4 regions of the Bacillus seohaeanensis genome follow, and region 1 is predicted to be linked to each of the others. Evidence: riboswitches for the same ligand, from Rfam matches in the RefSeq annotation. Region 1 holds a riboswitch; each other region holds the start of a gene.
The links. A riboswitch is a leader RNA that binds a small molecule or an ion and turns the genes downstream of it on or off. The one in region 1 is predicted to bind S-adenosylmethionine.

Region 1 (7,531 bases):
ACCAGGGTCTGGTTCAGATGCACTTGGAGCGAAAACAACAGCTAAATTAAATGCTGCTGGAACGCACTATGTTTTAAATGGTGAAAAACAATGGATTACAAACTCAGCATTCGCTGATGTGTTTGTTGTTTATGCAAAAATCGATGGCGAACACTTCTCTGCTTTTATCGTAGAAAGAGAATATCCAGGAGTGTCCACTGGTCCAGAGGAAAAGAAAATGGGAATCAAGAGTTCCTCTACTAGAACCCTTGTTTTGGAAGACGTAGAAGTTCCTGTTGAAAATCTTTTAGGCGAAGCCGGCAAAGGTCACATTATTGCATTTAACATTTTAAATATCGGACGTTATAAGCTTGGAGTTGGTACAGTAGGTGGTAGTAAACAAGCGCTAGGATTAACAATCAAATATACAAATCAGCGTCAGCAATTTAAAACACCAATTTCTTCTTTTAATTTAACAAGGGAAAAATTAGCGACGATGGGCACAAAGATTTATGCTTCTGAAAGTTCTGTTTATCGTACAGTTGGTTTATATGAGGATAGAATGGGTAGCATGACAGAAGAAGAAATAAAAAATGGATCGGATATAGCGAAGGCGATTGCAGAATATGCAATTGAATGTTCATTAAATAAGTTTTTCTCATCTGAAGTGTTAGATTATGTTGTTGATGAAGGTGTTCAGCTTCATGGTGGATATGGTTTTATGCAGGAGTATGAGATTGAAAGAGCGTATCGCGATTCCCGTATTAACCGTATATTCGAAGGGACAAACGAAATTAATCGTTTATTAGTACCTGGGACTTACGTTCGTAAAGCGATGAAGGGAGAACTTCCGCTATTTGAAAAAGCTCAAGCACTACAAGAAGAGTTAATGATGCTTGTGCCGGAAGAAGTAGGAGATGAGCCGTTAGCGCAAGAAAAGTATTTAGTGAAAAATGCTAAAAAGATTGGCTTATTGATTACTGGTCTAGCAGCACAGAAATATGGGAAAGCATTAGAGAAAGAACAAGAAATCCTTGTGAATATAGCAGACATCGTTTCAAATGCTTATGCAATGGAATCAGTAGTCCTAAGAACAGAAAAGGCAATAGCAAAAGACGGAGTTGAAAAGGCGAAACAAAAGCTTCTTTACACACAAATTTTCTGTCAGGAAGCATTTGATGAAATTGAAAAGCATGCAAAAGAAACATTAGTAGCAGCAGAAACTGGAGATGCACTTAAAATGATGTTATCAGCACTCCGCAAATTTACACGCTACACGCCAATCAACATTATCGCAACAAAACGCGAAGCATCACAAAAATTAATTGAAGCAGAAAAATACGTAAACTAAAAGAAAAGCGGAAGTGGTTCGATCAGCTCGTGAAGAAAAAAGGAAATTTCCCCAAAAAGGCGCCCTTTGCCTTTTGGGGAAATTTATCTTTTTCATAGCGAGCTAACCACTGTAGCTAGACAAGAAAAGCGGAAGTGGTTCGACCAGCTCGTGAAGAAAATAAAGAAATGAAGAGGCTAGGACAAATGTGTCCCAGCCTCTTCAAATTAATAAACGAGAAGGTTGTTCGTAAACGTTTAGAAGAGATATAATAGTATTGTTAATAGAAATAGCCATATCGACGTTTTCTCAAAAAAGGGATTTTAAAAAATTTGTCGAATTACTAAAAAAGCTTAATGGATTAATAAGCAGAAAGGTGGTGACTTTAGATGGCATTAACTTTCTATTCATACCCCAAGTGTGGGACATGTAGAAAAGCAAAAAAGTGGCTAGAAGAAAATGAGAAAGAATTAAATGAAATTCATATTGTGGAGAACCCACCTTCAAAAGAAGACATTAAAGGCTTATACGAAAAGAGTGGTTTGCCATTAAAAAAGTTCTTTAATACGAGCGGGAAGAAATATCGTGAACTTGGATTAAAGGATAAAGTGAATTCAGCTTCTGATGAAGAATTACTAGAAATACTTTCATCTGATGGAATGTTACTAAAACGTCCCATTGTAACAGATGGAAACCAGGTAACTATAGGTTTTAAAGAGGAAAATTTTGAAAAAACGTGGAAATAAAGAAAAAACGAGAAGGATTTACAAAAAAATAAAAATATTTACATAATGATGTATGTTTTCTTGCTTTTTTTAGCAAAACTGTGTCAATATTAGTTAGGAACTAGCATTTTGGAGGGATGAAAATGAGCACACCGAAAGAACTTCGTTATTCTGAAGAACATGAGTGGGTTAAAGAAGAAGGGGAAAATTTACGTGTAGGAATTACTCATTTTGCACAGTCTGAACTTGGGGATATCGTATTTGTTGAACTTCCAGAAGTAGGCGACGTAATTACTTCTGATGAGCCATTCGGAAGTGTTGAATCTGTAAAAACAGTTTCAGAACTTTATGCTCCGGTATCTGGAAAAGTTGTGGAAGTAAATGAAGACTTGGATGATAGCCCTGAATATGTAAATGAATCTCCATATGAAAAAGCTTGGATGATTGTTATAGAGCCTTCAGATAAATCTGAACTAGATAATTTAATGACTGCTGAACAATACCGAGAAATGATTAATGAAGGTTAATCCTCTTCAAGAACAAAACACTCTGACGATTGTCAGGGTGTTTTGTTTTTCTTTTTGGGTATGTTAATACTAACAACCTTACAGGAGGATGATGACTATGGTATTGCAACCAAAAAGAATGGATGTAACAGGGAGAGTAACTGGAAAACTTAAAGATGGCGAACTTGAGTTATTTTTTGATAATCAGCCAATAGGAAAAACATCGCTTCCTCTAAGTAATATACAGTTAGAACCAAATTTTGAGGTAGTGGAAAATAAAATAATTCATTCTTTTACTTCTACTGAAGGGCCTGAATCACGCTATACAGACTGTGATGAGGGTGGATGGTGTTAGAATAAACATAGGACTGTATCTTTAAAGAATTCTTCTTTGAAGTCAGTCCTTTTCTTATATTCCTTCCTGTTTACTTCTGCTGTAATTTGTATCATCACCTCTTAAAGGGAACTGATATTTTTACAAGGCTGTTTGTATGAAAAAAAGTATTTTTAAGCATCGTGAAATCGTCTAGGATAGCCAAAATGAATTGATTCTATATCACTTTGGCACTAAATTTGCTTTTTTATAGTAGATGGTGGCGGCTTGGTTTCAGCCGCCATGTGAGTTTTTCGTAAACGTTGTTGTTTTTTTATGGAAACTAAGTTTACCCCACTGAGTTGGTTGGAGCAGAGGACACTTGACTCCTGAGAGAAAAGAGGAAATCAACGGGCAGAATTTATTAGTCAAACAACAATCTATGAGCAAAGAGTTTTTGGCAAAAGTAAAACTTTATCCTTTGCATTTCTAATGAAAAAACGGGAAAATAAATATAAGCACGATATAATATTTAAAATAAGTCCTTTTAGGGCAAATATAGTGGACATTATCTGTTGTCATTTGAATATACTATTCTAATCTTAGTTAATTGCTTTTTACACATTTTAAAAGAAACTTTTTTTGTTGGCTGTTTTCTAAAGGATTGTTGTTTTTTATAAAGAAATTTATATGAGTAAAGCTTCATCAGCGTTGATCTATATAAAGACTCCTGCGATAGCATAAGCAACAAACTATGTGAAAATAGCCCTTTTGTTAAAGAAGCGTATTTTTTGATGATAAGGTGATGATTTATATGGAACTTAGTGATGAAAAAGTAATTATCGTTGAAGGCACAACAGACAAAAGAAAAGTAATCGATATTATTAAAGAACCGATTGAAATTATTTGTACAAATGGAACGATAAGCATAACAAAAATGGATGAACTTATTGATTCTTTATTTGATCGGGATGTGTATATTTTAGTGGATGCAGATGATGCAGGAGAAAAACTTCGCAAGCAATTTAAGCGTGAATTTCCAGAAGCTGAGCATTTATACATTGATCGCATGTATAAGGAGGTTGCGTCAGCACCAGAGTACCATCTTGCTTCTGTCTTAATCGGAGCGAATATTGATGTCCACACAGAATTTCTAGAACAAAGGATGAGCTAGCAGTGGTTGAAGTTGATAATCAGGAATCCTTACAAGAAAAGCTAAGGGAAGAAGAGTTGGTGGCTGTTTACCTATATACACCTATGTGTGGGACATGTCAGGTAGCTAGCAGGATGATAGATATTTTAGAGAAAATCCCCACTACTTATTTCTATATAAAAGCAAATTTAAACTATCTTCCGCAATTCGCCGAAGAAAGAGGCATCGAAAGCGTCCCATGCTTACTTTTATATCGGAAAGGCGAAGAAATGGAAAGGATTTATGCTTTTCAGTCGGTACCATATCTCCATGAAAGGCTACAAGATATATCTACAAACGTTAAGGACTAGAAGTGGGCGCTTCAGTCCTTTTATCTTAGCCTGTCTACGTCTTTTTTGATGGACGTTTGTATGAAAAAAGTATTTTTAAGCATCGTAAAATCATTTAGGATAACCAAAATGAATCGATTCTATATCACATTGGCACCAAATTTGTTTTTTTATAGTAGATGGTGGTGGCTTGATCTTAGCTGCCATGTGAGTTTTTCGTAAAGGTTGTTGTTTATGGGGAATGGACCGTTCCGTCTGCAGGGGGATCGGCTTTCTAGGGAAGTCAAAAAGATTTAAATATATTGTCAAAATATTTCGTTAGAATGGTCGAATCAACAAAACTTGTCGATGCTTTTTTGGAGGAATTATTACCTTTAAGTGGAATTATTTATGTTAAGAAGAATTTCATTAAGGGGATGAATTCGTGCAAAAAGAAATGATGAGTTTGTTAAGCGAGTGCCAAACAAGGTTTCATTTGCAATTATTGTTTCCAGACGAACCTTTCACCTTTCAATTGAAGCTTGCACAAAAAGGTTACACAATATCATTATCAAAAGAAGAATGTAAATTAGTTGATTTGCCAGAAGAAGATGTTGACTTTGTTATTTCAGGTGAGGAGCATGCATTGTTAAAACTTTTCTATGGGGAAGAACGGCTGACTAACTTGGTAAATGATCATGAAGTAACTGTTATGGGAGCCTATCGTCATTTGTTATTTACGGAATCAGTATTATGGTTATGTAGAAATATGGAAGCGGAATCAATGATCGTTTAGGTACAAAAGCTCTACTGTTTCGAGGGGATAGACACTAGAGAAATCTATCTAGACGTAAACTGATTTAGTAATACAGCTATTCATATATGGATAGTGTATAAATTTCTATATAGTAAAAAAGTATTGACATACTATTTTAGTTAATGGTAAAATCACATCCATAGTAAATTTTCTGAATACAAAACAATTATGAAAACTAAATATTACTCTTATCAAGAGTGGTGGAGGGAAGTGCCCTAGGAAGCCCGGCAACCGTCAACATAGTTGAAATGGTGCCAATTCACACAAAGCATGATAGCTTTGGGAGATGAGAGGAAGGAACTTTAATTGATAATGCCTTTCTGCTCATCGCGGGAAGGCTTTTTTTAATGGATATTTACTCGATATTTATTAGAAAGAGAATTTCTTTCCTATTAATTGTTTTACCATGAAAGAGGGTGGAGGCAGCTATGATTAAAATATCATCATTGAAAAAATTATATAAATCGAAATCAGGATTAATTACGGCTGTAGATGGTGTAGACCTTTCCATTCAGGATGGGGAAATATTCGGCGTAATCGGTTATAGTGGGGCTGGTAAGAGTACGCTAATCAGAATGTTAAACGGTCTTGAAGTGCCAACAGATGGTATAGTCGATGTTAATGGTCAAATTGTATCTTCTATTAAAGGGAAAGCTTTAAGAGAGGCGAGACAATCAATCGGAATGATTTTTCAGCATTTCAATCTACTTTGGTCAAGAACAGTAGAAGAAAATATTGAATTCCCCCTTGAAATTGCCGGTATTTCAAAGAAAGAAAGAAAAAGAAGATCAGCAGAGTTAATTGACTTAGTGGGGTTACAAGGGAGAGGAAAGGCCTACCCTTCCCAATTAAGTGGAGGGCAAAAGCAAAGGGTCGGCATAGCAAGAGCACTAGCAAATGATCCAAAGGTTTTGTTATGTGATGAGGCAACTTCTGCTCTTGATCCACAGACAACGGATTCCATACTAGAATTGCTAGTTGATATTAATAAAAGGTTAGGGTTAACGATTGTGTTAATTACTCATGAAATGCACGTAATCCAAAAAATTTGCCATCGAGTAGCAGTAATGGAGGATGGTAAAGTGGCAGAATTGGGAGAAGTGCTAGACATATTTCGTAATCCACAACAAGAGGTAACAAAACGGTTCGTTAAAGAAGTTTCACAATCAGATGAAACGGAAGAAGCGATTGATAGTTTGCTAGAACAATATCCGAATGGGAAAGTGCTTAAATTGACATTTGTAGGAGAAACGACTGGACAACCTTTGATTACAAATTTAATAAGGAATTTTGATGTTAATGTGAATATCCTACAGGGGAAAATTTCACAAACACAAAAAGGGTCGTACGGAACATTATTTGTCCAACTTGATGGACAAGCACAAACCGTCACAGAAGCCGTTAAGTTTACTGAAACGCAATCAGTGAAGGTGGAGGTGATGGAACGATGATTGAAAATCTGTTTCCAAATGTAGATTGGGAAAAAATGTGGGAAGCGACAGTTGAGACTCTCTATATGACGGGGTTGTCAGTCTTAATCACATTTGTTTTAGGAATTATTTTAGGGATTTTATTATTTTTAACATCAAAAGAAAATTTGTGGGAAAACAAAATTGTTTATGGGGTAACGAGTGCAGTTGTCAATGTTTTTCGTTCTATTCCATTTATCATATTAATTGTTTTATTAATACCATTTACAAAATTTCTATTAGATACAATTAGAGGTGCAAATGCAGCTTTGCCTGCATTGATCATCGGTGCAGCACCGTTCTATGCAAGGATGGTTGAAATAGCGCTGAGAGAGATTGATAAAGGTGTTATTGAAGCAGCCAAGTCAATGGGTGCTAAAACAAGCACGATAATTTGGAAGGTATTACTTCCGGAATCAATGCCTGCTTTAGTGTCAGGGCTAACTGTTACAGCCATTGCTTTAGTTGGGTATACTGCGATGGCGGGAGTAATTGGTGCAGGTGGACTTGGAAACTTAGCGTATCTAGATGGATTTCAGCGCAGCAGGGATGATGTTACATTAGCTGCGACGATTGTCATTTTAATAATAGTATTTGCACTTCAATTTATCGGTGATCTTATCACTAATAAATTGGATAAAAGATAAAAAAACTGTATAGACGAAAAAGTTACAGAAAAGGAGATAAATAGGATGAAAAAATGGTTGGCAGGTATAGTAACAGCAACAAGTATTTTTGCACTAGCAGCATGTGGTACAGAAGAAGGTTCAGGTAGCGAAGGTGATAAGGAGTTAAAAGAATTAGTTGTTGGAGCTTCTAATATTCCTCATGCAGAGATTTTGGAAAAAGCACAGCCGTTATTAGAAGAAAAAGGAATTGAATTGGAAGTTGAAACTTTTCAAGATTATATCTTACCTAACAAAACGTTAGC
Region 2 (7,531 bases), on a different contig from region 1:
TTTTTCTATTAAACTGTCGTAGTAGCGGATTTTTACTAAGAGTTCCTTATTAAAGGATTGTGTCTGCTCTTTCATAAATATTTTCGCAAAGTCTGAATGCTTATAAAACGAATATAACGTTGTATAGTAAAATTTATAAAGAACCTCTTCATCATTTTTCACATTGTTAACCGTATAGTCAATCTCAGAGGTAATCTCCTTCATAAAGTGGTCAATCAACTCTAAAATTAATTCATCTTTTGATGTAAAGGATAAGTAAAAAGCTCCTTTTGAAATTCCACAATAGTCTGTTATTTGCTGAACAGATGTGGCCTCAAACCCTTGTTTTGCAAAGAGCTCTATCGATTTTTCTATAATTAATTGTTTTTTTGGCATATTATCTTCTCCTACACTTATTGTTGACATTTGACCGAATAGTCATTATTATAATTACTTGAGTATTTAAAGTCAATTAAGGGTAGGTGTCAATTTGAAGGGTTTAGTAAATTTCGTATTAAAAAATAAACTTGCAGTATGGTTGCTTACCATTATTATTACTGTTTCAGGTATTTACTCCGGTACACAAATGAAAACCGAGACTATTCCAGATGTTTCGATTCCATTTTTAATGGTAATGGATGTATACCCGGGAGCAACTCCTGAACAGGTAATGGAGGAAGTGTCCATACCGTTAGAAAAAGCGGTAGAGGGATTAGAAGATGTTAAGTCTGTGTACTCCAATTCGTATTCTAGCATGGCTAATCTTCAAGTCGAATATGAATACGGAGTAGATATGGATGAGGCGGAGCGTGAATTGGAAGCGGCACTAGAATCAGTGACCTTACCAGAAAGCGCAGAAGAGCCAAGTATTACTGCAATTAGCATGAACATGATGCCAGTAGTTGCATTAAGCGTAAGTAGTGAGGAAGAGGATATCGTTGAACTAACTTCGACAGTAGAAGATATTATACTTCCAAATATCGAAAAGATTGATGGCGTTGCATCTGCAACGATGACAGGTCAGCACATCGAAGAAGTAGAACTTACTTACAACCATGCAAAAATGAAAGAACTTGGCTTGACAGAAGATAAAGTTAAGCAAATGGTTCAAGCTAGTGATGTAGCTGTTTCACTAGGTCTTTATGAGTTTGAGGAAGGGGAACAAGCAGTAGCAGTCGATGGTAAGTTCATGACTGCAGATGAATTAAAGGAAATGCTTATTCCTGTAACACCAAGTGAAGCACACCCAAATCCATTTGTGAAGCTTGGGGAGATCGCAACAATTGAAGAAGTTGGTAAAGTACAATCCGTCTCACGTACAAATGGTGAGAATGCCATTGCGATACAAATTGTTAAAGAACAACAAGCAAATACAGTTGATGTTGTTAACGCAGTGAAAGATTTAGTTAAAGAAGAGGAGAAAAATATCGAAGGTCTTGTAGTCGATATTTCCCTTGACCAAGGTGAACCGATTGAAGAATCAGTTTCCACAATGATTGAAAAAGCAGTATTTGGAGGTTTAATTGCTGTTTTAATCATTCTTTTATTCCTACGAGATTTCAAATCTACTATTATATCGATTATTTCCATTCCAGTATCAATTTTTATGGCTTTATTGCTGCTAAATTGGATGGAAATCACGCTAAATATTATGACGCTTGGTGCCGTTACGGTTGCCATTGGTCGTGTTATCGATGACTCGATAGTCGTAGTGGAAAATATTTACCGACGTTTGCATTTAAAAGGTGAGAAATTAACTGGTCGAGCACTTGTACGTGAATCGACAATTGAAATGTTCAAACCAATCTTATCGTCTACGCTAGTAACGGTAGCGGTGTTTGCACCATTAATTTTCGTTGGTGGTATGGTTGGCGAACTGTTCATGCCATTCGCATTAACGATGACGTTTGCACTTGGAGCTTCGTTGCTTGTTGCCATAACGATTGTTCCAGCGCTATCTCATTTCTTGTTCAAGAAGAAGTTATATAGCGAAAAAACAGAAAGCCATCATAAAGAGGCTGGTAAACTATCTAATTGGTACAAAGGCATTCTTGCTTGGACATTGAACCATAAAATTGTTACTTCACTAGTTGCTATCGTATTATTAGTAGGTAGCTTAGCCTTAACACCATTAATCGGCTTCAGCTTCATGGGTAGTGAAGAAGAAAAAGTTATGTATCTAACATACACGCCTGAAACAGGTGAGAAAAAGGAAGATACATTAGCCAATATTGAAGTTGTAGAAGAAAAATTATTAAAGCATGAAGATATTGACATTGTTCAATTATCTGTTACAGAAAGCGGCGATCCGACGGCAGCGATGATGGGTGGCGGAGGAGATGGTGCATTAATGTACCTTATCTTTGACCCAGAAATGGAAGACTTCCCGGAAGCACGTGAAGAAATTGAAGAATATGTGTTTAACATTGACCAATCTGGTGAATGGAAAAGCCAAAACTTCACTTCCATGTCCATGAATACTAATGAAGTGAGTTACTCCTTCTACAGTGAAGATTTAGATAATCTAAATAAATCTGTAAAAATGGCAGAAAAAGTTATGAAAGAAAATGATGACTTAGAAGATGTCTCTTCAAGTGCAGAGGATGCATATGTTGAGTATACTTTCCATGTCGAACAAGAGGAATTACTGCAGTATGGTTTAACTACGGGTCAAATTGTTATGATGTTGAGTCCTGACCAAACACAGGAAACCTTGACAACTGTCGAAAAAGACGGTGACACGTTAGATGTCATCGTGCAACAAGAGCAAACAGAAAAACCAAAGTCAATTGATGAACTATTGGCAACCAAAGTACAGACAGCAACTGGTACAGCGATGCCACTTTCTGAGCTCGTAACAGTTAAAGAAGGTACGACATTAAATACACTTGCACGTAGTAAAGGTGAATACTATGCTACTGTCTCAGGAACAGTCATTGGTGATGATATTTCAAAAGCAACATCGGAAGTCGACGAAGCGATTGAAGAACTAGATTTACCTAAAGGCGTAACGACTGGGGTCGGTGGTGTTGCTGCAGACATGACAGAAACATTCACACAACTTGGTGTAGCAATGCTTGCAGCCATCCTAATTGTATACTTCATCCTTGTTGTAACATTCGGGGAAGGTCTTGCACCATTTGCTATCCTATTCTCCTTACCGTTTGCGGTAATTGGTTCCTTTGTAGGGTTATTAATCGCAGGTGAAACAATTTCTGTTTCCGTTATGATGGGGCTATTAATGTTAATTGGTATTGTTGTAACAAATGCCATTGTACTAGTAGACCGTATTATACACATGGAACGTGATGGCATGAATATGCGTGAAGCAATTCTCGAAGCTGGATCAACGCGCTTGCGTCCAATCCTCATGACCGCAATTGCAACGATTGGTGCATTAATACCATTAGCAATTGGCTCTGGCGGAGGCGGTTTAATATCAAAAGGTCTCGCTATTACGGTAATTGGTGGTTTAACAAGTGCAACATTATTAACATTAATTGTTGTTCCAATTGTTTACGAATTATTATCGAAGTTATTTAAGAAAAACCGTAAAGATATAAAAGAAAACTAATAAAAAGGCCCTACAGGATGATTTCATCCTGTAGGGCCTTTGTTTGGATTTACTCACACTACACTGTATCCTTCAAAAACTGGAAGGTGGTTCAAAAGAGTCCCCCATCTAAAGGCGTTCTCTTCACCTCTTATCCCCAAATCTCTTTAGAAATATCTACAATATACTTCAACTTCGTCCATTGCTCTTCCTCAGTTAAAATATTTCCATGATGAGTAGAAGCAAAACCGCATTGTGGACTAATACATAATTGCTCTAATGGTACATATTTTGTTGCTTCTTCCACACGCGCTTTAATGTTTTCCTTATCTTCTAATTCACCATGCTTCGATGTGAATACACCTAGCACTACTTGAGGACCTCCAGTTGGAATGTATTCCAATGGTTTGAAATCTCCAGATCGGTCATCATCATATTCTAGGAAAAATCCATTTACTTTTTCTTTTGCAAATAATGTCGGGGCAATCTTAGCGTAACTTCCTTCAAATGCCCAATTAGACCGGTAGTTACCACGGCAAAGATGAGTCGTTACAATTAGATCTTCTGGTTTATCTTCTAGTACACCATTAACAACTTGTAATGCCAAGTCAATTAATTGTTCACGGGAATAACCACTATCATTAAATGGGATTTCCGGTGCATTAAGACCAGCAATGTATACATCATCTAGTTGTAAGTAACGGCAACCTGCATCATAAAAAGCTTGGATGGCATCGCGGTATGCTTTAATAATATCATTTGCATATTCTTTAATATCCGGATAAATGTCTTGATTACGAATACCGGCGTTAAACAATTGATTTGGACTTGGAATCGTTTGTTTTGCAATCGCACGGTCCCCAACAATTTCTTTAAATTCGATAAAGTCTTTTACATGTGGGTGATCCTGGTTAAAAGAAATTTTTCCGATAACACGCACATCGTATCTTTCCGTTTCTTCTCCTTTAAATTTAAAACCATGGTCTGGAACATACCCTTCTACACCATTTAAATGTTCTAGAAAATCTGTATGCCAAAATCTACGGCGAAACTCTCCATCTGTGACAGCTTGCAGTCCGACTTCGATTTGCTTATCAACGATATTTTTAATTTCTGCTGTTTCAATGTCACGTAGTTCTTGTGCAGTGATTGTTCCTTCTTGAAATTCTTTTCTCGCTTTATGTATTCTCTCTGGTCGTAACAAACTCCCTACATGATCTGCTCTAAATGGTGCTTTAACTAATGTTTTTGTCATTTTAATCCCTCTCCCTTAATTTTTATTAGTGGAATGAAAACATACTGCCAAATCCTCTTATCCAATCCGTACACAATGCTGCAAATGTACCTGATTCTATGCTAGAAATAAAAAACCCCTCTTCCAAAATAAGAAGAGGGGTTAATAGACAAATGAGATTACCTACTCCTCTTATCTTCTAGCATTATGCTACTGGAATTGGCACAGTACTCTTAAAAGTCTGCTGCCGAGGCTTCAAAGGGCCAGTCCCTCCACCTCTCTAGATAAGAAAAAATTTAGAAATATTAAATTATTGAGTTTACTATAAACCTAAAAAAGTAGTTTGTCAACACTAATAAAAAGTTTCTCCATTTTGTTTTTCCTGTAACTTCCCGAAGATTAATAGCTTATAGCAAATCCTACGGAATTATATTATGAGGAAAAACATGGAGAGAAAAGAGCCAATAAAAAACTAAGAAAATTAATATGAATCCTGCTTTTATTCCATTAAGAGCACTGTTAGATAGAGAAGATTTCCACTTCAAGCTCTTTTCAATGTTGTCACATAAGTATACACCTGAAAATTCCACTATACAATTCAGTCTAATATGCTTCCTTCTCTTCCGCCACTCATTCTTATACTAAAATATCCGATTATTAAAGATCTTCATTACTACGGCTTGTTAAATTAAATAGTTAATTTAGCAACTATTTTAAACAAATAATATAAGGGCAAACTTTGAGAAAAGATACTCAAAACCTGCCCTTCTTTAGTTAATTTGTTAAGTATTGTATTTTACATATCTAAATCTGTAAAAGCGTAAGGTAATAAATCTTTTAATGTTAACTCTAATATATCTTTGTTCTCATTTGTTAAATAAACTGGCATATCAGGTAAACAGAATTCTGCTAGAACTTGTCTGCAAATACTACAAGGTGGGAGGAAATCTGCCGTATCACCAGCAACAGCTATAGCTTGAAAATCACCTTTTTGGTAACCATTTGTTACTGCAGTAAATACAGCCGTTCGCTCAGCGCAATTTGTTGCGCCTAAAGAAACATTTTCCACGTTTACTCCATTAATAACCGTACCATCTTTTAATAGTAGTGCTACTCCTACCGGAAATTTAGAATAAGGTACATAAGCTCTTTCCTTCATCTTACGTGCACTTTCCACTAGTTGCTCTTTATTCATATTATCCATCCCTTACATAGAAGAATGAACTTTTCACAGTCCCCTTTACGCCAACCGTTTGATTGGCAGGATTTTTATAATACATTTTTTTGAAAAGTTTGTCAATATTAGACCCAGCTGAAATTTTGGTGTAATTAGTGGCGCAGGAATTCTTGTAGATGCAACTCCACCTTCTACTCGGGCTAAAAACGCAGCTTTTTAGGGGCTGCACATTTGCGATAAAATCTATTATTTTGTTCAATGGGGCTGACAAAGGTGGGGGCGCCCTTATAAAAAAGGCATGCAATAAGTTGATTTTCCAACTATTGCATGCCCCTTTTCCCACTATTTAAATAGATCCACTAACAATTCCCAGAACCCTTTCTCTTTCTCAGGTTCCGCTTTCTTCGTTTCTTGTTCTTCTTTTTCAATGCTCTCTGTCTTGATGACAAATTGAACAGAAGAGACTTTTTCGTTTTTAGAGGAAACAAAGGATACAGGTTCAAAATCCGATTTGTCGTATTCCTGGATCATTTTATTGATTTCCTCTTGCATTTGGCTTGGTAAGTTTTTTGTTTCCTCGTATAATTTGTTGGTCCCGTTGTGGAGTTCGCTAACACCCTCTTCTAATTCGCTTGTTCCGCCAGTCAGCTCCACAATACCTGAATGAAGCTTGTTATAGGATGAAGATAATTGACTCACCCCATCTGTATAGCTAACTAATCCGGAATGGAACTCGGTGTAATTAGAAGACAGCGCTGCTAGACCTTTTTGTAATTCACTCAGTCCGCTCAGGTTTGTCTCTTTAAGAGAGGTAGACAGATTAGTTGCAGTAGACGTCAGTTGTCCGCTCATCTCTCTTACCGATCCACTGATCTCATTCAAAGTCGGTTCTACTACAGCAAAGGCTTCTTTTACCCGAGCATAGGTCTCTTTTACTTTTTGAGCAGCTTTATGGGATGCCACCAGTTTGTCCACGACCTTAGCATCGGCCCCACTCTCATACAATGCGGCAATCTCTTCAGCGGAGATTTGCTGAGCTGGAATTTCCACAATCGCACTATCTAACGCCTTATATGCTTGTGAATAATTTTTTTGTAAGGTGGATAAACCATTGGCTGTTTCCGTAAGGCCATCTGCTAATTGAGTAAGACCTGCCGGCAGTTCAGACAAGCTCGTTAAATCTACTTCAGCTGTTTGGCCAGACAGGGATTGATTAATCTTACCGAGTGCTTCGCGAATAGATCCCGATGCACCAATAAGTTTAGAAGAGGAGCCAGCCACCTCGCTCATTCCATTATTGTACTCTGCAGAACCATCGCGTAAGCTGACAGCACCACTACTCCATTCGGAAACACCTTTTTTAAGGTCAGCGACACCGTTATTTAATTCCCTGATGCCATCAGATAAAGCGGACATGTCTTCCGTCATATTTTCCGTGCCCGATGTATCGATTGGCAGTGTAGATGGAACCGCTGCGATTTCCACTCCTTGAAATTCAAAATCCTCGACATCTGCTTTCACACTAAGCTTTTCCTCTTGTCCAGGCATGACGGTAAACGTAATTTGCTTATTTTTTCCTGCATTCGCA
Region 3 (7,531 bases), on a different contig from region 1:
TCTTTTCTCATAGATTGTTATTTTCACTTATAAATTTTCCCCATTGATTTCTGCTACGAGCACTTACTTTCCGCGGGGAGTCAAGTGCCCGTATCTCCAATAAATTCAAGAGGTCCAATTTAGTTTTCAGCTAAAAAGTAACACTCTTTACGAAAAGACCCTTCATCTAATATCGTGTCTTCCTATTCTGAAGGAAACAGAAATTTCTTTAATTTGATTCTTTCAACAAACTAAGTATTTAATATATTCAAAATATAACAAAAGTTAAATCTGTATTCCATTAAATTGGTCTGTTTCTAACTCGTTTTCCGTTATATCCAATTCTTCTTCTCCAAATGTTCCAAAATACTAGTCACACATTCTTGTAAATTACTAGTCTCCGTATTAATAGTGATTTCCGGATTCACTGGCTGCTCATATGGAGAGTCAATACCGGTGAATTGTTTAATTTCTCCATTTCGAGCTTTTTTATAAAGCCCTTTAGGATCCCTGTTTTCACATTCTTTTAACGAGCAATCCACATACACCTCTATAAATTCCTCTTTTTCCAGTAGATGACGGACTGTGTTTCGATCTTCTTTAAAGGGTGAAATAAATGCAGTGAGAACAATCGTTCCAGAATCAACAAATAATTTTGCAACTTCTCCAATTCGTCGAATATTTTCCTTGCGATCTTCTTCTGAAAACCCTAAGTCATTGTTGAGTCCATGACGAATGTTATCGCCATCCAACACATAATTAGCGGTGTTTCGATTATATAATTCTGTTGCGACTGCATTAGCAACAGTTGATTTCCCTGAACCGGACAATCCTGTAAACCAAAGAACAAAGCTATGATGTTTATTTTTCTGACGTCTTTCTATTTTTGAAACGGATGCATCATGCCATATAATATTTTCAGCCAATTCCATCACCTACTTTCTGTTTTAGTCCTTCAACAAGGACATCTACAACTTCTGGTCTGCTGAATGTAGAAGGAAGCGGGTCACCATTTCTCAACTTTTCCCTCACTTTTGTTCCACTTAAAATGACATGATCAGCTGCGTCGTGTGGGCAAGTCTTCTTCGATGCCATGTTTTCACACTTACTGCAATAAAAACTGTGTTCAAAGAATAATGGTTTAATCCCTAATTCTTCAGGAAGAAAGTTGCTAAATATTTTCTGTGCATCATATGTACCGTAATAGTTTCCTACACCGGCATGGTCTCTACCGATAATAATATGGGTACAACCATAATTTTTACGGACAATCGCATGAAAAACTGCTTCTTTCGGACCAGCATATCGCATCGCAGCTGGAAAAACACCAAGTCTTACTCTATCTTTTGGATAATAGTGATCAAGCAGTACTTTATAGCTTTTCATACGAATTGGTGCCGGTATATCATCTTTTTTCGTTTCCCCAACGAGCGGGTGCAGAAATAATCCATCAACTGTCTCTAATGCCGTTTTTTGAATATATTCATGTGCACGATGAACAGGGTTTCTAGTTTGGAAGCCAACAATTGTTTTCCAACCTTTCTCTGCAAAAAATTCTCGTGACTCAGATGGTTCTAAATATTCTGCCGGAAACGGTTTTTCTGTTTTCTTTGTAAGAGTAATCGGACCTCCTAAGTAAACTTCTCCTCGTTCAAAAAGTTTTTTGACTCCGGGATGTGCCCACTCATCCGTCTGATAAACGGAAACTGCTTCTTTCTCTTTGTCAGGGGTGAATTTGTCTGCGACTTCAATAAAGCCGTATGTTGTTCCTTTATTTGTTAATTTAACCTTGTCACCGATTTGAATGGAAGCTGCTTGATCCTCTGCAATCGGCAATGTAACCGGAATCGACCAGATCGTTCCATCTGCTAGTTTCATATTTTGAACAACAGAACGGTAGTCACTTTCCGTTAAAAATCCTATTAGGGGACTGAACGCCCCTATTCCTATCATTTCAAGATCGCTTAATGCAATTGAATCTAACTCAATAGAATTCCAGTTTTCTTGAATTGTTTCACTTGGGTTAAAACGATTGACTAAAATACCTCCGTGTGGTTTTAATGACATAAATATTTCTCCTCTCTCATTTTTATTTAGCTTGATAAACTTTTTTCTGTTTTGATGGAAACAGTCTGTAAATAGATGCCACTGCCACGGCAAGCAGGATTGCCCACATTAGTGAATTCGAAAAGACCCATGCCTGCACCAGTAACAGAGACAATAGAAAAGAAAAAAATGGTGAAACGAGCCATACCCGCAAAATTTGGTGAACAATTTTCTTTTTAAAAACAGTCGTACCGTCTTTGGCTAGGCCGACACCTAGAATGGAAGAAGTCGTAACTTGTGTCATTGGTATCGGTACTCCAACTATGGAACAGACAATTACTAGAGCCCCACCAGTACTAGAAATCATTAAACCGTCTATCTTACTTAAAGAAACTATTTTTTTACCGTTTGTCTCGAGTACTCTCCAACCAAGAAGGAGGACCCCAACAGCAACAAATATTCCTCCTATCCATTTTCCTTCTTCAATGGACCAGTATCCCGCTCCAACTATTGGCCCTACAGCATTTGCTACATTATTCATCCCTGCAGAAAATGCTTCAATAAATCCTGCAATAACAAGAAGCCACATTATCCATCCCGATTTTTCCCAATGGCTTTTCCGTCGTTCATATTTCTTGAAAAATCTTTTAAATAGATAAGCAAAAGTAAAGGCAATAACCGGAACAATAAACCAAAATGAAATAATTTGAAGCAACTGCAGCACATATAAGCTCTGTAGTGAAACTCCTACACCGACCACTGCCCCGACGGTTACTTCACTAGTTGATAAAGGAATACCTAAAAGATTTGCCAAAAACAGTGACAGAGTAGAAGAAAGTAATATAATGACAACAATTTTTATGGACAGTAAATCGGTAGAAATGATTCCTTTTCCGATTGTTTTTATTACTTCTCCGCCGCCTATTGTTGCACCGAGAAAAATGGCTATAGCACAAACAATTAATGCGACTCGAGCTTTTTTTATTGCTCCAGACCCATAGGCAATGCCAATAGCGGCGGCTGCTCCGCTTGCCCCAATATTAATGGCAAAAAAACAGCTAATGATAATCGCAAGCCACACCATACTATCTGCCACTTACATCTTCATGTAATCCGCATTCTAGCTTGCTTTGACCTTGCCATCTACCGGATCTAAAATCATCTTCTTTAATGGCAGGAACCGTGCAATGGGAACATCCAATACTTGGATATCCTTTATCATGCAAGACGTTATAATCAAGGTCTTTACGATGCGCATAGCGCCAAATATCTTTCCATGTCCAGTGAATAAGTGGGCAAATTTTTATATTTTTGAACTTATGGTCCCGATTAACAAAATTAGTATTTTGTCTTGTTGGAGATTGTTCTCTTCTTAATCCAGAAATCCATGCTTCTTTGGTTGATAAAATGTCCTGTAATGGAACTACTTTTCGAAGGTGACAGCATTGATTCGGATCACTTTTCCATAATTCTTTTCCGTATTGTTTTTCTTGTTCTTGCAGAGAAATCTTTGGTTCTACTAATTTAATCGATAATGTTGGATATCGTTTTTTTACTTTTTCAATAACATCGTACGTTTCTTGAAAATGAACATTGGTATCTAAGAAAAATATCGATGCATCCTGTTTGACACGAGAAATTAAATCGATTAAAACGATTCCCTCTATTCCAAAACTACATGCATAAATAATATCTTCTGATTTATACGAAGAGTAGGCCCATTCTAAAACGTCAAGAGCACCCTTCGTTTCGTTATCTGTTAAAAAGTTTTTTTCAATATCGCTTGATTGATAGGTAATCATACCCCAGAACCTCCTTCCTACTTCCTTTTTTCAGCAAAGGCCTCTAGCCAATAGCACTAGACAAACCGAAATGTGAAAGTGGCTTGCCTCTAGCCGATGGAACTAGACAATAAAAAAGAGGCAGTTTTAAACGAAAGAGTACTATCTCCTTCGATTAAAACCGCCTCTAGTTTCTCTAGTCAGCAAGTTACTTTAAACGTAATTTTTCATTCTTTTCTAGTTGAATAATCTTTCCATCTTGGATAACGAGCGTGATAGATCCGTATTTCATTGGCTCGAGCATCTTTTCTAGTCTGTCAATTGCTTCCTGGAAGTTGTTGTCAGTCATTCCTGCAGTCCTCCTAACCATGTAAAATAAAAAAACCTTCCCATTTGGAAAGACTGTAGGATAAAATATTCCTAACTTATCTTCCAAAATGGTTACCATTTTGCTGGATGTAGCACCTTGCTTTTAGCAGGTTGCCGGGCTTCGCAGGGCCAGTTCCCTCCGCCTCTCTGGATAAGTATGACTGTTATGTTTCCAAATTTTACACACAATTCAGTAAAAAGTCAACCCGAGTTTTTCGATAGGAATTAAATATTTTAAAAAAGGTTCTATTTTACTATTTTGGAAGGGTTTTCACAATGTGCTAATGGATAAAAGTGGGTATATAAGCATCATAACTCTGCGTTCAGAGTACTTGGAGCAGACAAAAAAATAGTAGTCGTATAAGTATTTCCCACTTACACGGCTACTACCTTTTTTACTTATTTAACAACTTTTCTGACTCACGAATTAATTCTTCCATCAATTCTGGAACGGAAAGTTTTTTAGCAAGCTGAGGACTTTGTCCAGACCAAAGCGACATATACTCTGGATTATTTCTTGCTTTGGAAGCACTCCTTATTTCTTTTGTTAACGTATTTTGAACAGGAAACGGCGGCAAGAAATGCTGTTTGTCTTGAAAGTCTTTTATAAATTTATTATTAATTCCTCTTGCCCATTTTCCTGAAAATGCTTTCGTCATCGTTGTGTTTTCTTCCGATGAATTTAGAATTGCTTCTTTGTGGATGGGATGAGCACCACTTTCATGACAAGTTAAAAAAGCTGTCCCCATCTGTACGCCCTCTGCACCTAAACATACAGAAGCAGCTATTCCCCTTCCATCCATTATTCCGCCTGCTGCAATTACTGGAATAGTCACACTGTCAGCTATTTGTGGAATTAAAGACATTAAACCAATCATTCCACTATCCTCATTTTCCTGAAAACTCCCGCGATGACCTCCAGCTTCACTTCCTTGCGCAACAATAGCATCGACACCCATTTTTTCATTAAATACAGCCTCTTGTACGGTTGTAGCAGTGCCAATAATCGTTATTCCCTGTTCTTTTAATAAGGTGAGAATTTCTTTGGGTGGAAGTCCGAAAGTAAAAGAAACGATAGAAACTCTCTCTTCAATAAGAACATTGATTTGATCATGAAACATTTTTCTTGCCTTTTCTCCAGGCATAACCTCAGGGTTATATGTTTCTAATGAAAATAATGAGCGATAAGGTTCTAATAACTTGTAACCATCTAGCATCTCCTTTTCTGTACAGTAAAACTCATTTGGAACGAACAGGTTTACGGCAAATTTTCGTTGTGTTCGTTTCTTGATGTCTTTTATTTGATTCTGGAGCTGTGAAGGCGTCATATAACCAGCTCCAACCATCCCTAGCCCTCCATTATCCGATACAGCTGAAACTAGTTCTGAAGTTGTTATCCCCCCTGCCATTGGTGCTTGAAGAATGGGATATTGAATGCCTAATATATTTGTTAATTCTTTTTTCCACAATCGAAAAAACCTCCTGTAAGATGTGTTTACATTCCTATTCTCCAAATACCAAAAAAATCCTCTACATTAGGATAACTTTTTGTCTAGAGGGTATTAATAATGGTAGTTATGTTACTTAAAAGGAGGAAAAGTTTTTGGATAATACAACGTTCTATGTAAAGGAAGCTACTAATGAAGAATGTATAAGGACATTAGAAACGATTCTATCTGGAATAGATGGGGTAGACCGCGCACTCGTCGATGTAGAGGATGGGGAGGTAAAAATCGACTTTCATTCCTCCCAAGTTACGCTCGATGAGTTAAAAGCAAAAATTTCTCAGCATGGATTACATGTTAGAGAATAGCAAACATGTAACATACTCATATCGTTAGCGCTCGACTATTGAGTATGCGTTTAGATGCTGATGAAAAAAGGACTGAAAGTAGTCGATACTTTAATATGTAGTGTTAACACACTCCAATTGATATTGTTTTTTTTATTTGTTATAATGAGTTGTTTTTAACAATACTTTAGGGGGAACTTTTTTTGTCAATCGAAGTAGGCAGTAAGGTACAAGGTAAAGTAACAGGCATCACTAATTTTGGAGCATTCGTAGAATTACCTGGAGGCACAACAGGTCTTGTGCATATTAGTGAAGTAGCGGACAGCTATGTAAAAGACGTCAATGACCATCTCAAAATCGGAGATCAAATTGAAGTAAAAGTGATTAGTGAGAAAGACGGAAAAACGGCCTTGTCCATTAAAAAAGCTATAGATAAACCTGAAGGACGAACCTCTTCTTATTCTCAACGCCCGCAACGTCAGGGAAGAGATACTAGAAATTCCAAGGACTTCCGTTCAAAAAGTAATTTCAAACCAAAGGAAAGTTTTGAAGATAAAATGGCTCGTTTCTTAAAAACTAGTGAAGAAAATTTATCTACTCTCAAACGTAGTACTGAAACAAAACGAGGCGGTAGAGGCGGAAGACGCGGATAAGCTGTTGCATTTTTTATATTTTATAAAATAGACAAAGGAAAGCCTTGAGTAATTCGGCTTTCCTTTTTGTTGTGATTAAAATAACAAAAAGACCGTTTTAAAAGGATGGAAATGCCCCTACCTCTCCTACCAAAAGATGAGACCCTTTGTCATTATTCTTTACTGATAATAAGATTCTCTGAGACAAACCGCCAATTTTGCGGAAAAGGTAAACTTATTTGCCAATAGGTGGTTCCAAGTAGGTTATATATATCTAGTAACTTGTATTTTTCTTGAAAACTTCGAATGTCTTCAAACCAGACGATATGGTTTTCACCTGCTTTCCAATAGTGATAAAAAGGTGAAGCAGCATTAGTATCGTATTGAATAATGCTTCCCGATTGAATAGCTAAATTTTGCGCATTTAATACAGAGCGAGCAGACGTTGTATTTTCTGGTACCTTCCAATCATACCCGTACAGAGGGAAAGAAACTTGTAGTTTGTTAGGATCAATTAAGCTTGTAGCAAACCTTATTACTTGTTCCATCCACCAGATTGGTGAAATCGGGTTTGGAGGACCAGTAGGATAGCCATAATCAATTGTCATAACAGCGACTATGTCAGCGACGTTCCCAATTTCTTCATAGTCATAAGCACCAATAATTGGGTTTGAAGGTATGTCTTCTGTCTTAGCATGAACATTAACATGAAGAAGTAATGAACCTAATCGTTGTTTTAATTCATATAAGAAAACAACAAAGTTTGCTCTTTGTAGAGGTGGAATAAATTCAAAATCAATACTGACGCCACCATACCCCTTCTCCATAATAAAATGTAAGAGACTATCAATAAAATTACGTCTAAATACGGGTTCCTTTAGCACATTACCAATTAATTCTGGATTAAAATCTTCATCCGTGTAATTTCTAAC
Region 4 (7,531 bases), on a different contig from region 1:
AGAACTAAACCTGTTAAAATAAAAATAATACATAAACGTTGGAGGGGATGCCAAATGAAAATACTAATAGTTGGAGCCGGCGCAGTCGGCGGCTATTTCGGAGGAAGATTGATTGAAAAAGGCGAAGATGTTACCTTTCTTGTTCGCGAAAAAAGAAAACAGCAGTTAGAGGAAACCGGGCTTGTTTTAGAAAGTGTTCATGGTGATGTAACAGTAAAGCCTCATTTGATCCAGACGGGTGAAAATGTTGAAGCCTACGATGCTGTTTTATTGTCGATGAAGGCCTATCACTTGGAAGGAGCAATCGAGGATTTCCGCCCATATGTTGGTCCTGAAACGATGATTGTACCGCTCCTCAATGGAATCTCTCATATCGATACGTTGGTTGATACATTCGGTGAATCGAATGTTTTAGGCGGTTTATGTTTCATCGAATCCACGTTGAATGAGCAAGGGCATATTGTCCAAACTAGCCCTATTCATGATCTCATATTTGGGGAAAGAACTGGAGAAAAAACGGAGAGAATTACTAAACTTCAACAGGCTTTCAACGGGACGAAGGCAAATTTTGTGTTATCCGAAAATATCAACAGAGATATGTGGCATAAGTACTTATTTATTTCAACATTATCAGGTGTTACTTCCCTATTCCGCTCACCAATCGGTCCTATTCGCGATGACGAGCTAGGTGCTAGTACTATTCAGAATACACTGGACGAAGCAGCATCGATTATGAGAAGCATCAATGCTCCACTTGCTGACGATATTGTAGAAGTGAATTGGGGTAAGCTTCAATCTATGGCACATGAAATGAAGTCGTCCTTGCAGCGTGATATGGAAAAAGGACTATCTGTAGAGGGCGATCACTTTTATGGATATTTACTAGGGATTGCGAAAGAGAAAGAGATTGCAGCTCCGACGCTTGAGAAAATTTATGCGAATTTGCGGATTTATGAGAAGCAGTGATAGGTGATAGGGCAATCAGTCTCCCTGGAATTGGGGGGACTGATTTTTTAAAAGTAAAACTGTTCTCGAACCTTTCTTCCACTACTTTTCCGGTTTCAAAATGGTGCGCTGCAGCGGAACTCCGCCCATCGAAACATTTCTTTCAATAAACAAATAACGTTTACCATCTATTACAAACCGATAATTCCCTTCATACTTTACGTCCATCCCCCTGCTTTCTAGTTCCCGTTGAATCGCTTTAACATACTTATTGTAGTCAATATAGCGTTCATCCAAGTCAATAACGATATGATCTTTCTTATAGCCCATTAGCCAGTTGAATAAGAAAAATGCACCTAAAAGTATTGCTATAACTACTACACCTGTAATAATGCTCCCCATTTTCTCTCCCCCTACTTTATTCCTTTTATATCCTTACGCACAAAATAAATAATTGGTTTCAAATTTCAACCATATTATTACTTAACTATATCGTTTTATTTCTAATCGCTAATTTTGTTTCGAAGTTTGCTTTTTATATTGTATTAGAATGCAAGCCTTTGATCCTTTCTTTTCTCTTCCCATCTACTATTTTTCAGCAAACATATAAACAACCACTATCCTTTTCACTCATAATTCCTTCTAGTCAAAATCGAAATAATTGTCAAATTTCTCTTGACTACTTTAAAACTTTAAAGTATTATGAATTTCAAATGTTAATTGAATAGCGAAAATATCTTCTTATCCAGAGAGGTGGAGGGACTGGCCCTTTGAAACCTCGGCAACGGGTTCTTTACTGAATACCGTGCCAATTCCTGCAAGTGACCAATATGCACTTGTAAGATGAGAAGAGCGGTTTATTTACATATACGTAGGCCCCTCTTCTTCCTGTTAAGAAGAGGGGCCTTTTTGTTTTATTCCATTCTGGTCGAACCTTTAGCACTGTAAAGCAGTCGGGGACGGACCTCTACAACTAAAAACTTTAACAATTTACCGCGTTACCTTATCCGGGGACGGACCTAATAGAAGGAGGGACAACATGATTTCACTACAAAATGTAACAAAGGTGTTTGAGAGTAATGGAAATCCGGTTCATGCTGTGAATGATATTAGCTTGGACGTTGAGAAAGGGGAGATTTTTGGTGTTATTGGATTTAGTGGTGCTGGGAAGAGTACGCTAATCCGTTGTGTGAATTTACTAGAAAGACCGACGAGCGGTAAGATTTTTATTAATAATAAAGATATGACAGAGCTCGATCAGGCAGCTCTTAGGAAAACACGACAAAAGATTGGGATGATTTTTCAGCATTTTAACTTGCTGCATTCTCGGACCGTTTTTGGAAACATTGCTTATCCTCTTAAGCTCGCAAAGTTTTCTAAAGCAGAAATTACTAAACGGGTGACAGAGCTCCTTCAATTCGTGGGGCTAGAGGATAAAGCAAGTTATTATCCGGATCAGCTTTCAGGAGGACAAAAACAGCGTGTCGGAATTGCAAGAGCATTAGCAACTTCACCCGATATCCTGCTTTGTGATGAAGCAACATCAGCCCTTGATCCGCAAACAACGGATGCAATTTTACAACTGTTGAAAAAAGTAAACAAAGAGTACGGAATAACAATCCTAATGATCACGCACGAAATGAATGTTATCCGCGAAATTTGTGACAGAGTTGCCGTGATGGAAAACGGAAAGGTTATCGAGCAGGGTACCGTTTTTGATGTTTTCTCTCAACCAGATAGTCGCACAGCGAAAAACTTTGTAAGAAGTGTCATGAATGATCATATTCCAGATTCAATACTAGAACAGTTGAAATCGAATCAGCCTTCTAATATTTATAGATTAATATTTTTAGGGGAATCTGCCAGCCAGCCGCTTCTCTCTCAAGTGAACAAACAATTTGATGTCGAAGCGAATGTGTTATTTGGACAGATTACGGAGTTGCAAGGAAAGCCTTTTGGAAATTTAATTGTCGAGTTCAAAGGCAAACAAGAAGAAGTAAGAAAAGCACTCGACTTTGTAGAAAAACAAATCTTAGTGAAGGAGGTTAGGGAATCATGAGCATAAATTGGGGTACATTTTGGCCAAGAATTATTGAAGCTACTTGGGATACACTCGTTATGGTCGGATTTTCGCTATTATTTGCCGCTTTAATTGGGATTCCTTTAGGAATTGCTCTTGTTGTGACAAGGAAAGGTCACTTGATGGAGCAGCAAGCTGTTTTTAACATTTTAAATGGGATTGTTAATATTTTTCGCTCGATTCCATTTATTATTTTGATGGTTGCAATTATCCCTTTTACTCGCGTTATTGTGGGAACATCGATTGGGACGGCGGCTGCAATTGTTCCATTAGTCGTTTTTGCTGCGCCATATATTGCTAGATTGATTGAAAGTTCCTTACTTGAAGTCGAACCAGGAGTTATTGAAGCAGCTGAAGCGATGGGTGCTACTCCGTGGCAGATTGTTTTTCAAATATTAATTCCGGAAGCTTTAAGCTCGATTGTATTGAATATTACAATTGCAACAGTTGGACTAGTCGGCGCATCCGCAATGGCTGGTGCTGTCGGGGGAGGCGGCCTTGGTGACCTTGCAATCGCCTATGGGTATCAACGGTTTGAGACATCTGTCATGATTGTGACCGTTATTATTCTTGTTGTGATGGTCCAAGGAATGCAAACATTCGGAAACAGATTTTCTAAATCCATTAGAAGAAGATAGTAGGATGGTTTTATAAAAATTACTTATAAGGGAGAATCACCATGAAGAGAAAATTTGGAATTATACTTACATTCGCTTTATTAGTTGGAGCTTTACTTGCTGGTTGTTCGGGCGGTGAAAAGAAAGTCGTGAAGGTTGGTGTCAACGGTTCTGGTGTACCTACTTGGGAGTATATTAAAGAGAAAGCGGCAGACGAAGGAATTGAAATTGAACTTGTTGAATTTGCCGATTATGTTCGTCCTAATATGGCATTAGCTGATGGGGACATTGATATCAACTCTTTCCAAACAATTTCTTATTTCAATTCATTTATTGAAGAAAAAGATTTAGATCTTTCACCGATTGGTACAACGTATATTGCACCAATGGGACTATACTCTGAAAAATATAAATCAGCCGATGAAATTCCAGAAGGCAGCACTATCGCTGTCCCACAAGAAGCAACAAATATGGGACGCGCCCTTCTACTTTTACAAGAAGCAGGCTTAATTGAACTAGAAGAAGGCTTTGATGGAAACGGTGATCTTGAAGCCATTACAAAAAATCCAAAAAACATAAAGTTTGAAGCTGTTGTTGCAGCACAAACACCGCGTGTACTTCCAGACGTAGCTGGTTCTGTTATCAACAATGGTGTAGCAGTAGAAGCTGGATTCATCCCTGTGGAGGATTCCATTTTCAGAGAAGGCGACACAGCAACGCCTTATATTAATATCATTGCTGCTCGTACAGAAGACAAAGACAATGAAACATACAAAAAGATTGTTGAAATCTTCCAAACGGATGATGTAGCAGATCACGTGAATAAAGTATATAAAAAATCACTAATTCCAACATTCGTACCGCTTAGCGAAATTGGAGAGTAATTTATAGGGGAGGGCTTTGGCTTTGTTCCGGGAGGTTTTGTTCCTGGAACAAATCAAGTCTTTTGTGCCAGGAACAATTCATGCTTTCTGTGCCTGGCACAAAAAAACAAATTAAATGGAGGTATACATATGACTGCTGTTCAAACGTTTGATCAAATAAAAGAAAGCATTCTTTCTAAAATTGATGGCTTGGAAAAGGAACTGATTTCGATCAGTCATTCGATCCATGATAATCCTGAAATTGGTAATGAAGAGTTTTTTGCTTCGAAGTTGTTGTCTAGTTTTCTTGAAAAGCATGGATTCACTGTGGAACGCGGTGTTGCTGGTCATGAAACAGCTTTTCTTGCTCGTAAAAAGTCCGATAAGCCCGGTCCAGCGATTGGCTTTTTAGCAGAGTATGATGCACTTCCAGGATTGGGCCATGCATGTGGACACAATATTATTGGAACAACAAGTGTGGCAGCAGGAATTGCCCTCTCTTCCGTTTTAGAAGAAACTGGCGGTGAAGTGTTAGTTCTTGGAACACCTGCTGAGGAAGGCGGACCAAATGGAAGTGCGAAAGGAAGCTTTGTCAAACATGGATTGGTTGACGGAATTGATGCTTGCCTAATGGCTCATCCTTTTAACCGCACTACTTTTACTGGAGAAACGTTAGCAGTCGATCCGCTTGATTTTGAGTTTCATGGAAAAGCTGCACATGCTGCTGCGTCTCCTGAAGATGGGATTAATGCATTGGACGGTGTTATCCAATTATTCAACGGAATCAACGCCCTTCGCCAGCATGTAACAGATGACGTTCGAATTCACGGAATCATCACGCATGGCGGTGAAGCACCAAATATTGTTCCTCAATATGCAAAGGCTCGATTTTTTATCCGAGCGAAGACTCGTATAGCTTGTGATGAAGTAACGAAAAAAGTAAAGACTATCGCAGAAGGTGCTGCATTGGCTACCGGAACGAACCTTAACATTATTAAAATTCAAAATGAAGTAGATCATTTTCAATTGAACCGTACGTTTGATAAAGTATTCCAAACGGTAGTGGAATCGCTTGGCGAACCTTTTGATGCAACAGAAAGAAAAGGACTTGGCTCATCTGATGCCGGAAATATTAGCCGCGTTGTCCCAACGATTCATCCTTATATTAAAATTGGACCTGAAAATCTCGTTGTTCACACAGATGAATTTAGAGAAGCAGCCAAATCCCCCGAAGGAGATCGTGCTTTAATTTTTGGTGCGAAGGGCTTGGCATTGACAGGCTTGGAAGTTTTGACGGATTCGGATTTATTAGCTGAAATGAAGAAGGAATTCGAAGAACGTAAACAGGCGGAATTAAATGGATAAACTATGATGAAACTCGAGAAGTTAGATTACTTCTCGAGTTTTTTTAGTTTAGCTAGTCTTCCCTCTATGTACTGGTCGTATTTGTAGTCGTTTTGAAGATGGAAAATTAGTTGAGCTTTTTCATAGTGTGGGATTGCCTTGTCATAATTGTGAAGAAGCTCATTATTATAGCCTAAATTATAATAAAACTGCCCAACCATAAATATATGCTCGGATTCTTTGCACCATTGAATCCCTTCATTTGTAAGATGAATAGACTTTTTATATTCGCCTAGTCGTGTGTATACTCTGGATAAATTGTATAGCAACCTAGTTTTTATCGTTATATCTTGCAGTCGTTTGTATGATTTTAAGTGACTTCTTAAATCGTTGTATATTTCGAGAGCCTTTTCTAAAAAGTTTTCTTTAAAATAGACAGCCCCCGTTGAAAGAAGGATTTCCATCTCTCTTTCTGTCCATGCCTTTTTTAGCGTATTGGTAAGTTCGAGTGCTTGCTGAAGAATTTGCAAGGCAGCTTCCCTCTCCTGTTTTGCTTCAAAGAGGTAAATCCCCTTGTGCCAATATAAAAGTTGAAGGTTTTTCTCATTATTCGTAAATAGCGGGTTTTGTTCCTCGACTCTGACCATTTCCATCATCTCTTCATATCGGAATGCCCTTCTCAACACCCTTAGTTGATGCTCTACTTCCTTTATATAATCCAACCGAGGAGTTAAACCTATCTCAAAAAAGTAGTTCACATCAACTCCAAGTCTCTGCGAAATTTCATACAATACCGTTGCACTTGGATAGATATCACCCTTTTCTATTCTACTAATAAGTGCCTGCGTACAAATTCCTTTTGCTAGTTCCCCTTGCGTGATACCTATAGTTTTACGCAATTCTTTTATTTTTCTCCCTATGGCGGAGTAATCCATAGACGCCACCTCAAAAATATTAATATATTAATATTTTATCAGATACAGGGAATATATTCGAAGAAAGTTGGATAAAAGACACCTTCATGCACGGAGAATAGAAATACGCAAATCTCCAAAATATGTTTTAATAGAATCATCATCAAAACAATACCTGTTGATGGCACTTCTCTTTGTGGGAAGTGTCCTTTTTTATCTAGCAAAGGTCCGTCCCTCATCGCTTTAACGCAGTGAGGGACGGACCTTTGTAATATGTTTAATATTTGTATCCTGGGTCGAAGGTGCTATAATAGAGAAACCAAGGAGGTGATAAAAATGGAACAGAATGTAATTTTACAAGCTATTAAGGAATTGCAAGTGGCAATGAAAGAAGGATTTACTAAGCTAGAGACAAGAATGGATAGTTTGAAGTCAAGAATGCTAGCTGTAGAAGAAGGCCAACAAGAACTGATTGATAGTGTCAATTTGTTGGTAAAAGAGAATTGGAATACGAAGAAAGATATTGTACGTATAGAAAAATCATTGGGGATGAACGGACAATTTTAGTATTAAAACAATGTAATAAGCATCCCCTCTCTACAACGATTCCCTTACACCCCTAGCCAGTCTCCTATCCAACCTAACCTTATTTACTCCGTTACTCAAAAAATAAACTAATACTCTCAGGAGGTTTCTTTACTATGTCTGAAAAGAAAAATCATCCTCGCCCCGACTTAAACGTTAACTTTGTCAAATCCAAGCATCTGT

Region 2: another riboswitch for S-adenosylmethionine. It lies ahead of ACFSUL_RS05105 (5-methyltetrahydropteroyltriglutamate--homocysteine S-methyltransferase); the one in region 1 lies ahead of ACFSUL_RS05560 (methionine ABC transporter ATP-binding protein).
Region 3: another riboswitch for S-adenosylmethionine. It lies ahead of ACFSUL_RS15685 (YezD family protein); the one in region 1 lies ahead of ACFSUL_RS05560 (methionine ABC transporter ATP-binding protein).
Region 4: another riboswitch for S-adenosylmethionine. It lies ahead of ACFSUL_RS20570 (methionine ABC transporter ATP-binding protein); the one in region 1 lies ahead of ACFSUL_RS05560 (methionine ABC transporter ATP-binding protein).

Annotation. Positions count from the first base shown of each region.
Region 1 covers NZ_JBHUMF010000013.1:34,443-41,973, reverse strand. Annotated here, with positions in the region: gene ACFSUL_RS05595 (acyl-CoA dehydrogenase family protein) at 1-1,330, shown strand, start outside; gene ACFSUL_RS05590 (arsenate reductase family protein) at 1,699-2,055, shown strand; gene gcvH (glycine cleavage system protein GcvH) at 2,178-2,561, shown strand; gene ACFSUL_RS05580 (YusG family protein) at 2,659-2,895, shown strand; gene ACFSUL_RS05575 (toprim domain-containing protein) at 3,668-4,027, shown strand; gene ACFSUL_RS05570 (thioredoxin family protein) at 4,030-4,356, shown strand; gene ACFSUL_RS05565 (SCP2 sterol-binding domain-containing protein) at 4,760-5,110, shown strand; SAM riboswitch class I at 5,317-5,424, shown strand; gene ACFSUL_RS05560 (methionine ABC transporter ATP-binding protein) at 5,560-6,582, shown strand; gene ACFSUL_RS05555 (methionine ABC transporter permease) at 6,579-7,247, shown strand; gene ACFSUL_RS05550 (MetQ/NlpA family ABC transporter substrate-binding protein) at 7,293-7,531, shown strand, end outside.
Region 2 covers NZ_JBHUMF010000012.1:70,798-78,328, reverse strand. Annotated here, with positions in the region: gene ACFSUL_RS05115 (TetR/AcrR family transcriptional regulator) at 1-375, opposite strand, end outside; gene ACFSUL_RS05110 (efflux RND transporter permease subunit) at 470-3,553, shown strand; gene ACFSUL_RS05105 (5-methyltetrahydropteroyltriglutamate--homocysteine S-methyltransferase) at 3,684-4,787, opposite strand; SAM riboswitch class I at 4,956-5,057, opposite strand; gene ACFSUL_RS05100 (cytidine deaminase) at 5,563-5,961, opposite strand; gene ACFSUL_RS05095 (YhgE/Pip domain-containing protein) at 6,286-7,531, opposite strand, start outside.
Region 3 covers NZ_JBHUMF010000031.1:468,216-475,746, reverse strand. Annotated here, with positions in the region: gene cysC (adenylyl-sulfate kinase) at 312-911, opposite strand; gene sat (sulfate adenylyltransferase) at 898-2,046, opposite strand; gene ACFSUL_RS15695 (inorganic phosphate transporter) at 2,069-3,121, opposite strand; gene ACFSUL_RS15690 (phosphoadenylyl-sulfate reductase) at 3,111-3,827, opposite strand; gene ACFSUL_RS15685 (YezD family protein) at 4,015-4,155, opposite strand; SAM riboswitch class I at 4,229-4,333, opposite strand; gene ACFSUL_RS15680 (NAD(P)H-dependent flavin oxidoreductase) at 4,571-5,644, opposite strand; gene ACFSUL_RS15675 (heavy-metal-associated domain-containing protein) at 5,779-5,988, shown strand; gene ACFSUL_RS15670 (S1 domain-containing RNA-binding protein) at 6,171-6,620, shown strand; gene ACFSUL_RS15665 (glycoside hydrolase family 18 protein) at 6,773-7,531, opposite strand, start outside.
Region 4 covers NZ_JBHUMF010000035.1:28,131-35,661, forward strand. Annotated here, with positions in the region: gene ACFSUL_RS20560 (ketopantoate reductase family protein) at 55-966, shown strand; gene ACFSUL_RS20565 (hypothetical protein) at 1,048-1,347, opposite strand; SAM riboswitch class I at 1,684-1,795, shown strand; gene ACFSUL_RS20570 (methionine ABC transporter ATP-binding protein) at 1,985-3,004, shown strand; gene ACFSUL_RS20575 (methionine ABC transporter permease) at 3,001-3,663, shown strand; gene ACFSUL_RS20580 (MetQ/NlpA family ABC transporter substrate-binding protein) at 3,705-4,526, shown strand; gene ACFSUL_RS20585 (M20 family metallopeptidase) at 4,656-5,870, shown strand; gene ACFSUL_RS20590 (helix-turn-helix domain-containing protein) at 5,897-6,748, opposite strand; gene ACFSUL_RS20595 (hypothetical protein) at 7,100-7,330, shown strand; gene ACFSUL_RS20600 (hypothetical protein) at 7,465-7,531, shown strand, end outside.